DNA from 2 places in the Proteus sp. CA142267 genome. Region 2 is predicted to be linked to the other one. Evidence: predicted binding sites of a transcription regulator. Region 2 holds the regulator's gene; the other holds the start of a gene.
The links. The regulator ArgR, encoded in region 2, controls arginine synthesis, uptake and breakdown. The targets are predictions, from matches to a motif close to ANTGAATAAAAATACANT.
Positions count from the first base shown of each region.

Region 1: the regulator ArgR is predicted to act here: its motif matches at 2,614-2,631, upstream of argC (N-acetyl-gamma-glutamyl-phosphate reductase).

Region 1 is NZ_QPMG01000007.1:190,150-194,568, forward strand. It holds gene poxB (ubiquinone-dependent pyruvate dehydrogenase) at 1-1,322, shown strand, start outside; gene argE (acetylornithine deacetylase) at 1,404-2,567, opposite strand; gene argC (N-acetyl-gamma-glutamyl-phosphate reductase) at 2,668-3,672, shown strand; gene argB (acetylglutamate kinase) at 3,693-4,419, shown strand, end outside.
Region 2 is NZ_QPMG01000006.1:124,562-128,980, forward strand. It holds gene C0T34_RS11695 (helix-turn-helix transcriptional regulator) at 1-117, shown strand, start outside; gene mdh (malate dehydrogenase) at 220-1,158, opposite strand; gene argR (transcriptional regulator ArgR) at 1,606-2,076, shown strand; gene mpl (UDP-N-acetylmuramate:L-alanyl-gamma-D-glutamyl-meso-diaminopimelate ligase) at 2,134-3,513, opposite strand; gene fbp (class 1 fructose-bisphosphatase) at 3,679-4,419, shown strand, end outside.

The DNA of each region.
Region 1 (4,419 bases), on a different contig from region 2:
CAGAGCAGATCCCTCAAGTGCTAGCCATTGCGATGCGAACCGCTATTTTGAAAAAAGGGGTTGCGGTTGTTGTATTGCCGGGAGATGTTGCACTAAAACCAGCCCCAGAAGATGCGCATGAAAATTGGTATCCGTTACAATTTCCACTCATCATGCCTAATCGTTTCGAAATCGAAAAACTATCCGATGTACTGAATAATGCAAAAAACATCACCTTAATGTGCGGTGCAGGGTGTGCTCAAGCTCGTGATGAAGTGATTAAGTTGGCTCAAACCTTAAAAGCCCCTGTTGTACACGCATTGCGGGGGAAAGAGTACATTGAATGGAAAAATCCCTACAGTGTAGGAATGACAGGGCTAATTGGTTTTTCATCGGGTTATCATGCGATGGAAAATGCCGACACTTTGGTGTTATTAGGTACGCAGTTCCCTTATCGGGCATTTTATCCATCAAAAGCCAATATTATTCAAATTGATATTAATCCAAGCAGTCTTGGTTCACATTGCCATGTGGATATGGCGATGGTTGGCGATATTAAAGCAACACTAAATGCGATACAGCCTCGTTTAAAAGAGAAAACAGATACCACTCACCTTGATGCTTCATTAAAACACTATGCCAAAGCACGACAAGATCTAGATGCACTTGCACAACCCAGTGAGCGTGAACTTATTCACCCACAATATTTGGCACGTCGATTAAGTGAACTAGCAAATGATGATGCCATTTTTACCTGTGATGTCGGAACGCCAACAGTGTGGGCGGCTCGTTATGTTGGAATGAATGGAAAACGTCGTTTACTAGGATCGTTTAATCATGGCTCTATGGCAAATGCGATGGCTCAAGCTATTGGTGTGCAAGCGTTAGATAGAAAGCGTCAAGTTGTAGCAATGTGTGGTGATGGCGGATTTACCATGTTAATGGGGGATTTTATCTCATTAGCTCAAATGAATTTGCCTGTTAAAGTGATTATTTTTAATAACAGTGTATTAGGTTTTGTCGCGATGGAGATGAAAGCCGGTGGCTATTTAACTGATGGTACAGATTTACATAACCCGGATTTTGCTGCTATTGCCAATGCGTCTGGTATTAAAGGTATTCGAGTAGAAAAAGGCGAAGATCTGGATCATGCACTTCAAGAAGCCTTTGAACATAATGGCCCTGTGATTGTCGATGTAGTCACCGCAAAACAAGAGCTTTCAATGCCTCCTGAAGTGAAGTTTGAACAAGCAAAAGGTTTTAGCCTGTATATGATGAAAGCGATTATTAATGGTCGAGGAGATGAAATTGTTCAACTTGCTAAGACTAATTGGTTACGCTAATCGCCTATCGGTAACTCGAATTATTTAGAGTATACGTAAATAAACCAGACCCTATCAACATAAGTTGATAGGGTTTTTTCATTATTGCGCTTTCTCTGTTAAACAGAAACTTTCAATTAATTGCCCCATTAATTCACGCGTTGGCTCAATAAATGCCATATCAATAAATTCATCAGGTTGATGTGCTTGTTCAATAGAACCTGGACCTAAAACTAAGGTAGGGCAGAGATCTTGAATAAACGGCGCTTCAGTACAGTAATTCACGGTTTGCGCTTTCTCACCTAATAGTTTTTCGATCACTGCGACCATTTTGTGATCGGTTGGGCACTCATAACCCGGAATAGGATCGTGTAACGCCTCAACACTTAAACGCCCCGGCCAGCGTGCTTTGACTGGCGCTAATGTTTCGTGAAGTAAATCATCCAAATCTTGCAGCGTTAATCCCGGCAATGGGCGAATATCCATATGCAATTCACAGCAAGCACAAATTCTATTTGCTGCATCACCGCCATTAATATAGCCAAAGTTCATCGTAGGATAAGGGATAACAAATGCAGGGTTGTTATAGCGAGTTTTTAACGTATCACGCAGTGTACTAAGGTGAGTAATAGATTCATGCATCAACTCTATCGCATTTACACCTTTTTCTGGATCACTAGAGTGTCCCGATTGCCCAGTAATACGTATCGCATTTGATAAATGCCCTTTATGCGCACGAATAGGTTTTAGTGATGTGGGTTCGCCAATAATGGCAAAATCAGGGCGGATTGCCGTATTAGCAGCAAAATAACGTGCCCCTGCCATAGAGGTTTCTTCATCAGCGGTGGCGAGAATATAAAGAGGGTGAGTTAGCGTCTTAGTATCTATATCTCGCAATGCATCGAGAATAAAGGCAAAAAAGCCCTTCATATCAGCAGTGCCTAAGCCATATAACTTATTTTCTTTTTCTGTCAGTGTAAAAGGATCTTGCGTCCAACGACCTTCATCAAACGGTACTGTGTCAGTGTGACCACAGAGCAATAATCCACCTTTTCCGGTTCCTAATGTTGCAAGAAGGTTAAATTTGCCTCGTGTTTCAGGTACAGGTTGAATTTCAATTGAAAAACCTAATGTTTCCAACCAATTAGCAAGCAAGTTAATCAGTGCTTCATTACTTTGATCGTTTTTAGCGTCTGTAGCACTGATAGAGGGTGTTGCAATTAATTGACGATAAATCTCAATAAATGTAGGTAATTTAATATTCACTGTTGACAGCCTTTCTTCATAATAGTATCAATATTCATGCACTTTTTTTGAATAAAAATACATTAATCGGTTTGTGTTCATAGTACAAGGTAAGAATGACATGTTAAATACTCTGATTGTAGGAGCAAGTGGTTACACTGGCGCTGAATTAGCCGCCTATCTTCAGCAGCATCCTCATGTGAATTTGAGCAGACTGATGGTATCAGCTCAAAGTGCAGATGCAGGAAAGTGCTTTTCTGAACTTCATCCACAATATCGTGGTTTAGTGGATCTGCCACTTGAGCCGATGGTTGATGTCGCTAAAGCTGCTGAAAATATTGATATCGTTTTTCTCGCAACTGCTCATGAAGTCAGCCATGACATTGCCCCAGTCTTTTTAGAGCTAGGCTGTGTGGTATTTGATTTGTCCGGCGCCTATCGAGTACAAAACAAGCATTTTTATCAACAATACTATGGATTCGAGCATAAGAATACTGATTGGTTATCACAGGCAGTTTATGGATTAGCTGAATGGAATGCTGACATTATTAGTCAGGCGCAATTAATTGCTGTGCCCGGTTGTTATCCAACCGTCTCTCAGCTGTCACTAAAACCTTTAGTGGAAGCGGGACTTTTAGATGCAGCACAGTGGCCTGTTATTAATGCGACTAGTGGTGTGAGTGGTGCAGGTAGAAAAGCTTCCTTAACCAGCAGTTTTTGTGAAGTGAGTTTGCAACCTTACGGCGTGTTTACTCATCGTCATCAACCTGAAATTGCAACACATCTGGGTATTGATGTGATTTTTACACCCCATTTAGGCAATTTTGCGAGAGGGATCTTAGCCACTATCACCTGTAAGTTAAAAGCAGGAGTGACACAAGAGGATGTAAGACAAGTCTTTGAAGATGCTTATCAAGATAAACCATTAGTGCGTGTTTATGAAAAAGGATTGCCTGCATTAAAAGCCGTTGTAGGAACCGCATTTTGTGATATCGGATTTGCTCAGCAAGGTGAACATCTGATTGTGGTAGGTGTTGAAGATAACTTGCTGAAAGGAGCTGCTGCACAAGCAGTGCAATGTATGAACATTCGGTTTGGTTTCGCTGAAACCGAATCACTTATTTAAATAATGAGTAGGGAAGTTTCATGGAACCATTAATTATCAAACTGGGTGGCGTACTCCTTGATAATGAAGAAGCGTTAACGCGGTTTTTCACTGCATTACAACAATATCGCTCAACACATTCTCGTCCTTTAGTCATCGTACATGGTGGTGGCTGTTTGGTGGATGAACTAATGGGTAAATTGCAATTGCCTGTGGTGAAAAAGCAAGGTCTTCGTGTCACACCGACAGATCAGATAGACATTATTACAGGAGCGCTTGCCGGAAGTGCCAATAAAACTTTGTTATCGTGGGCAACCAAGTTTGGGCTTAATGGTGTGGGGCTTTCTTTGGGTGATGGGCAATTAGCTAAAGTCACTCAAATCAATGAAGAGTTAGGCCATGTAGGAAATGCAACTCCCGGCTCTCCTGATTTACTCAATTTATTATTGGGTGCTGGCTATCTACCTATTATCAGTTCTATCGGGATGACTGAAAAAGGTGAGCTGATGAATGTGAATGCTGATCAAGCGGCAACTGCTATTGCTGAAACATTAGGTGCTGATTTAGTCCTGCTTTCTGATGTCAGTGGCATTTTAGATGGTAAAGGTCAGAAGATTGCTGAGATGTCAGCTGAAAAAGCACAGATGTTAATCGATCAGGGCATTATCACTGACGGCATGATAGTGAAAGTAAATGCGGCATTGGAAGCAGCTAAAACGTTAGGACGACCTGTTGAAATTGCAAGCTGGCGCCATGCTGAAAAACTGA
Region 2 (4,419 bases):
AAAATCATTGCTGATTATCTTGGTGTAGCTCCTAGTGAAATTTGGCCTAGCCGTTATTTTCATCCTGAAACAGGAGAATTACTTGAACGAAAGATTCGTACCAAAACTAATAATTAACTAATAATTACAGATATTATAATTAATAAAAAAAACCGCTGATATAGTATCAGCGGTTTTTATTTAAATTTGCATTATTTTTATAGCAAAAAAAGTATTTCTTTATTTATTAATAAATTCTTCACCAAGAATTATATCTTTTTTCAATACATCTAACATGCCATTAAGAGATTGCTTTTCAAAATCACTTAATTTACCAATAGATAAATATTCCTCTACACCGTTTTTACCTAAAAGAATAGGTTGGGCAAAGAAACGGGCATATTCTCCGTCGCCTTCTGTATAGGTGCATTCAATAACATTTTTCTCGCCATTTAGAGCGCGAATTAATGAAAGACCAAAACGAGCGGCAGCTTGGCCCATAGATAATGTTGCTGATCCACCACCTGCTTTTGCTTCAACAACCTCAGTACCTGCGTTTTGAATGCGTTTAGTCAGTGCTGCAACTTCGTCATCAGTAAATGAAACGCCGTCAACTTGAGATAATAGAGGAAGAATAGTCACACCAGAGTGTCCACCAATCACTGGAACGTTGGTTTTTTGTGGATCTTTACCTTTTAGCTCTGCAACAAAGGTATTGGCGCGAATAATGTCGAGTGTGGTAATACCGAAAAGACGTTTTTTATCGTAAACGCCTGCTTTCTTAAGCACTTCTGCTGCGATAGCGACGGTTGTATTCACTGGGTTAGTAATGATACCGATAAGTGCTTTCGGGCAATTTTGTGCAACCTTTTCAATTAAATTACGCACGATACCTGCGTTAACATTGAAAAGATCTGAACGATCCATGCCTGGTTTACGAGCAACGCCCGCAGAAATCAGAACAACATCAGCGCCTTTTAGCGCAGGAGAAGGATCTTCACCCGCAAAACCTTTTACAATAACTTGAGTCGGGATATGGCTTAAGTCAGCTGCGACACCCGGTGTGACGGGAGCGATATCATATAAAGAGAGTTCACTACCAGCTGGAAGCTGATTTTTAAGAAGAAGTGCCAGTGCCTGACCAATACCACCTGCTGCACCGAGAACTGCTACTTTCATTCTGATACTCCTTAGTTTACGAGATAGTGGAACGCCTTCGAGATACTCACTATTACGCAATTCACCTTTAAAAAAACAATTATTTAACAGCAATATTGCATAATAAGGCATTTTCAGTGAAAAATAATACTTTGGTTATTCTAAACAAATTGCTTATCTGTTAATGAGATAGTGGACACCCTTTTGATAAATAATTTCAATAAATATAGCAAAGTGTTAAGTACACCATCATCCTTGTGATAATCATTTAAGCTTATCATTTATTTAACAAATATTTTACTTTCTTTAAATTATCACATTCACGCGCTGTAAATAAATTTTTTTTGCAGTACATTCTACTTTACAATTTTGAGGTGGCTATCACTCGCCTTTCTTCGTCTTATGTTGCATAAAAATTCACTTCTCTGCATAATACACAGGTTATTGATAACTCACTAAAGGTGAACTATGCGCGTTCCTTCTAAGCAAGAAGACTTGGTTAAAGCGTTTAAAGCCCTGCTGAAAGAAGAAAAATTCAGTTCACAAGGCGAGATTGTGACTGCATTACAAGAGGCTGGATTTGATAATATTAATCAGTCCAAAATCTCTCGTATGCTAACAAAATTTGGTGCAGTAAGAACCCGTAACGCCAAAATGGAAATGGTCTATTGCCTTCCTACTGAGCTTGGCGTACCAACAGCAAGCAGCCCATTAAAAAATCTGGTACTCGATATCGATCATAACCATTCTGTTGTGGTGATAAGAACGAGTCCAGGTGCGGCACAACTTATTGCACGTTTATTAGACTCATTAGGCAAAGCAGAAGGTATCCTTGGCAGTATTGCGGGTGATGACACTATTTTTTCAACACCAGCACCAGGATTTTCTACAGAAGAATTACGAGACGCTATTCTGAATCTTTTTGATCAAGAATTATAATTAGCCTTTCTGCAACTTCAAAAAATAAGCCACTGAATTTCAGTGGCTTATTTATTTTTAATACTGACTATCAGAATCTTTAGGCTGTGCTAATTTTGCGAGCAGTTTCTCATGAATACCCCCAAAACCACCATTGCTCATAATCAAAATATGATCGCCCGCTTGAGCTTCTTTCGCAATCATATCGACTAATGTATCCAGATCTGTACTCCAGCGTGCCGGTTGCACACAATGCTCTGCAATATCACTTACTAGCCATTGAATATTAGGTGGCTGGAATAAAAAAACTTCATCAGCGCGACCTAATGCAGGTGCGATATCATCCTTGCTAATCCCCATTTTCATGGTATTTGAACGAGGCTCTAGGACTGCAATAATACGAGCCGTTCCACCGACTTTACTGCGTAACGCTTCAAGCGTTGCCAAAATCGCTGTGGGATGATGAGCAAAGTCATCATAAACACGGACTTGATTAACTTCACCACGTAACTCTAAGCGACGACGCGCATTAATAAACTTATCTAATGCTTCACAAGCATCCGCAGGTAAAACACCAACGTGGTGCGCTGCAACAATCGCCATTAAGCCATTTTGCATGTTGTGTTCACCAGAAAGTCCCCAACACACCTCTCCGACTCGCTCACCTTTGTGGAACACCTCAAAATGGCTACTGTCATTACTGAGTTTTTTAGCTTGCCAATCTCCAGTTTCACCAGTGAATTCTTGTTCACTCCAACATCCCATTCCAATGGTCTGTTTTAAATTCATATCGTTATCAGGCATGATGATTTTTCCGGTACCTGGGACGATACGAACTAAATGATGGAATTGTTTTTGAATTGCCGCTAAATCATCAAAAATATCAGCGTGATCAAATTCAAGATTATTTAAAATCAATGTGCGTGGAGAATAATGAACAAATTTAGAGCGCTTATCAAAGAAAGCACTGTCATATTCATCTGCTTCAATCACAAAGAAGGGGCTTTCGCCTAACTGTGCAGATACTTGGAAATTACCCGGTACACCGCCGATTAAAAATCCCGGTTTATAACCACAGTCTTCTAAAACCCAAGCCAGCATACCCGCTGTTGTTGTCTTACCATGAGTTCCTGCAACAGCTAACACCCAACGTTCAGGTAAAATATAATCATGTAGCCACTGAGGGCCTGAGGTATAAGGCAAACCTTTTTCAAGTACAGCTTCAACACAAGGATTTCCTCGTGTCATCGCATTACCAATAATCACCATGTCAGGGGCAGGTTCTAATTGTTTTGGGTCATATCCCTCAATCAGTTCAATTCCCTGATTTTCTAATAAAGTACTCATGGGTGGATAGACATTAGCGTCTGAGCCTGTGACTTTATGTCCCTTTGCTCTAGCGAGAATGGCAAGACTTCCCATAAAGGTGCCACAAATACCAAGAATATGAATGTGCATGAATTTCTGTCCAATAGCATGAAGTTGGTCACTATTCTAACGATCAAAAAGCAGATAAGAAACGGATTAACCTTTGAATCATCCGATTCTTTGGCTAAACTTGCCACCACCAAGGAGATTTTTCCTCCTTTTTTACTTTACCCACTCACATTCAGGACCTGCGTCATGAAAACATTAGGCGAATTTATCGTCGAGAAACAACAAGATTTTCCCCATGCAACTGGTGAACTTACTGCATTACTTTCAGCAATTAAGCTTGGGGCTAAAATTATCCACCGTGATATTAACAAAGCAGGGTTAGTCGATATTCTTGGTACTAACGGTGTTTCTAATGTTCAAGGTGAAGCCCAGATGAAACTGGATCTTTACGCGAATGAGAAACTAAAAGCTGCATTAAAAGCGCGTGGTGAAGTTGCGGGTATCGGATCAGAAGAAGAAGATGATATTGTTATCTTTGAAGGTGATCGCGCTGAAAATGCTAAGTATGTTGTACTAATGGATCCTTTAGACGGTTCGTCGAATATTGATGTAAACGTTTCCGTCGGAACAATTTTCTCTATTTACCACCGTATTACGCCAATTGGTCAATCTGTCACTTTAGATGACTTCTTACAACCAGGTCATCGTCAAGTAGCTGCAGGCTATGTCGTTTATGGCTCATCAACCATGTTGGTTTATACAACAGGTTGTGGTGTTCATGCCTTTACTTACGATCCATCTTTAGGTGTATTCTGTTTATCTCATGAAAGCGTACATTTCCCGCCAACAGGAAATATGTACTCAATCAATGAAGGTAACTACATCAAATTCCCATTAGGCGTAAAAAAATACATTAAGTATTGCCAAGAACAAGACGCAGCAACAAATCGCCCTTATACCACACGTTATATTGGTTCTTTAGTTGCT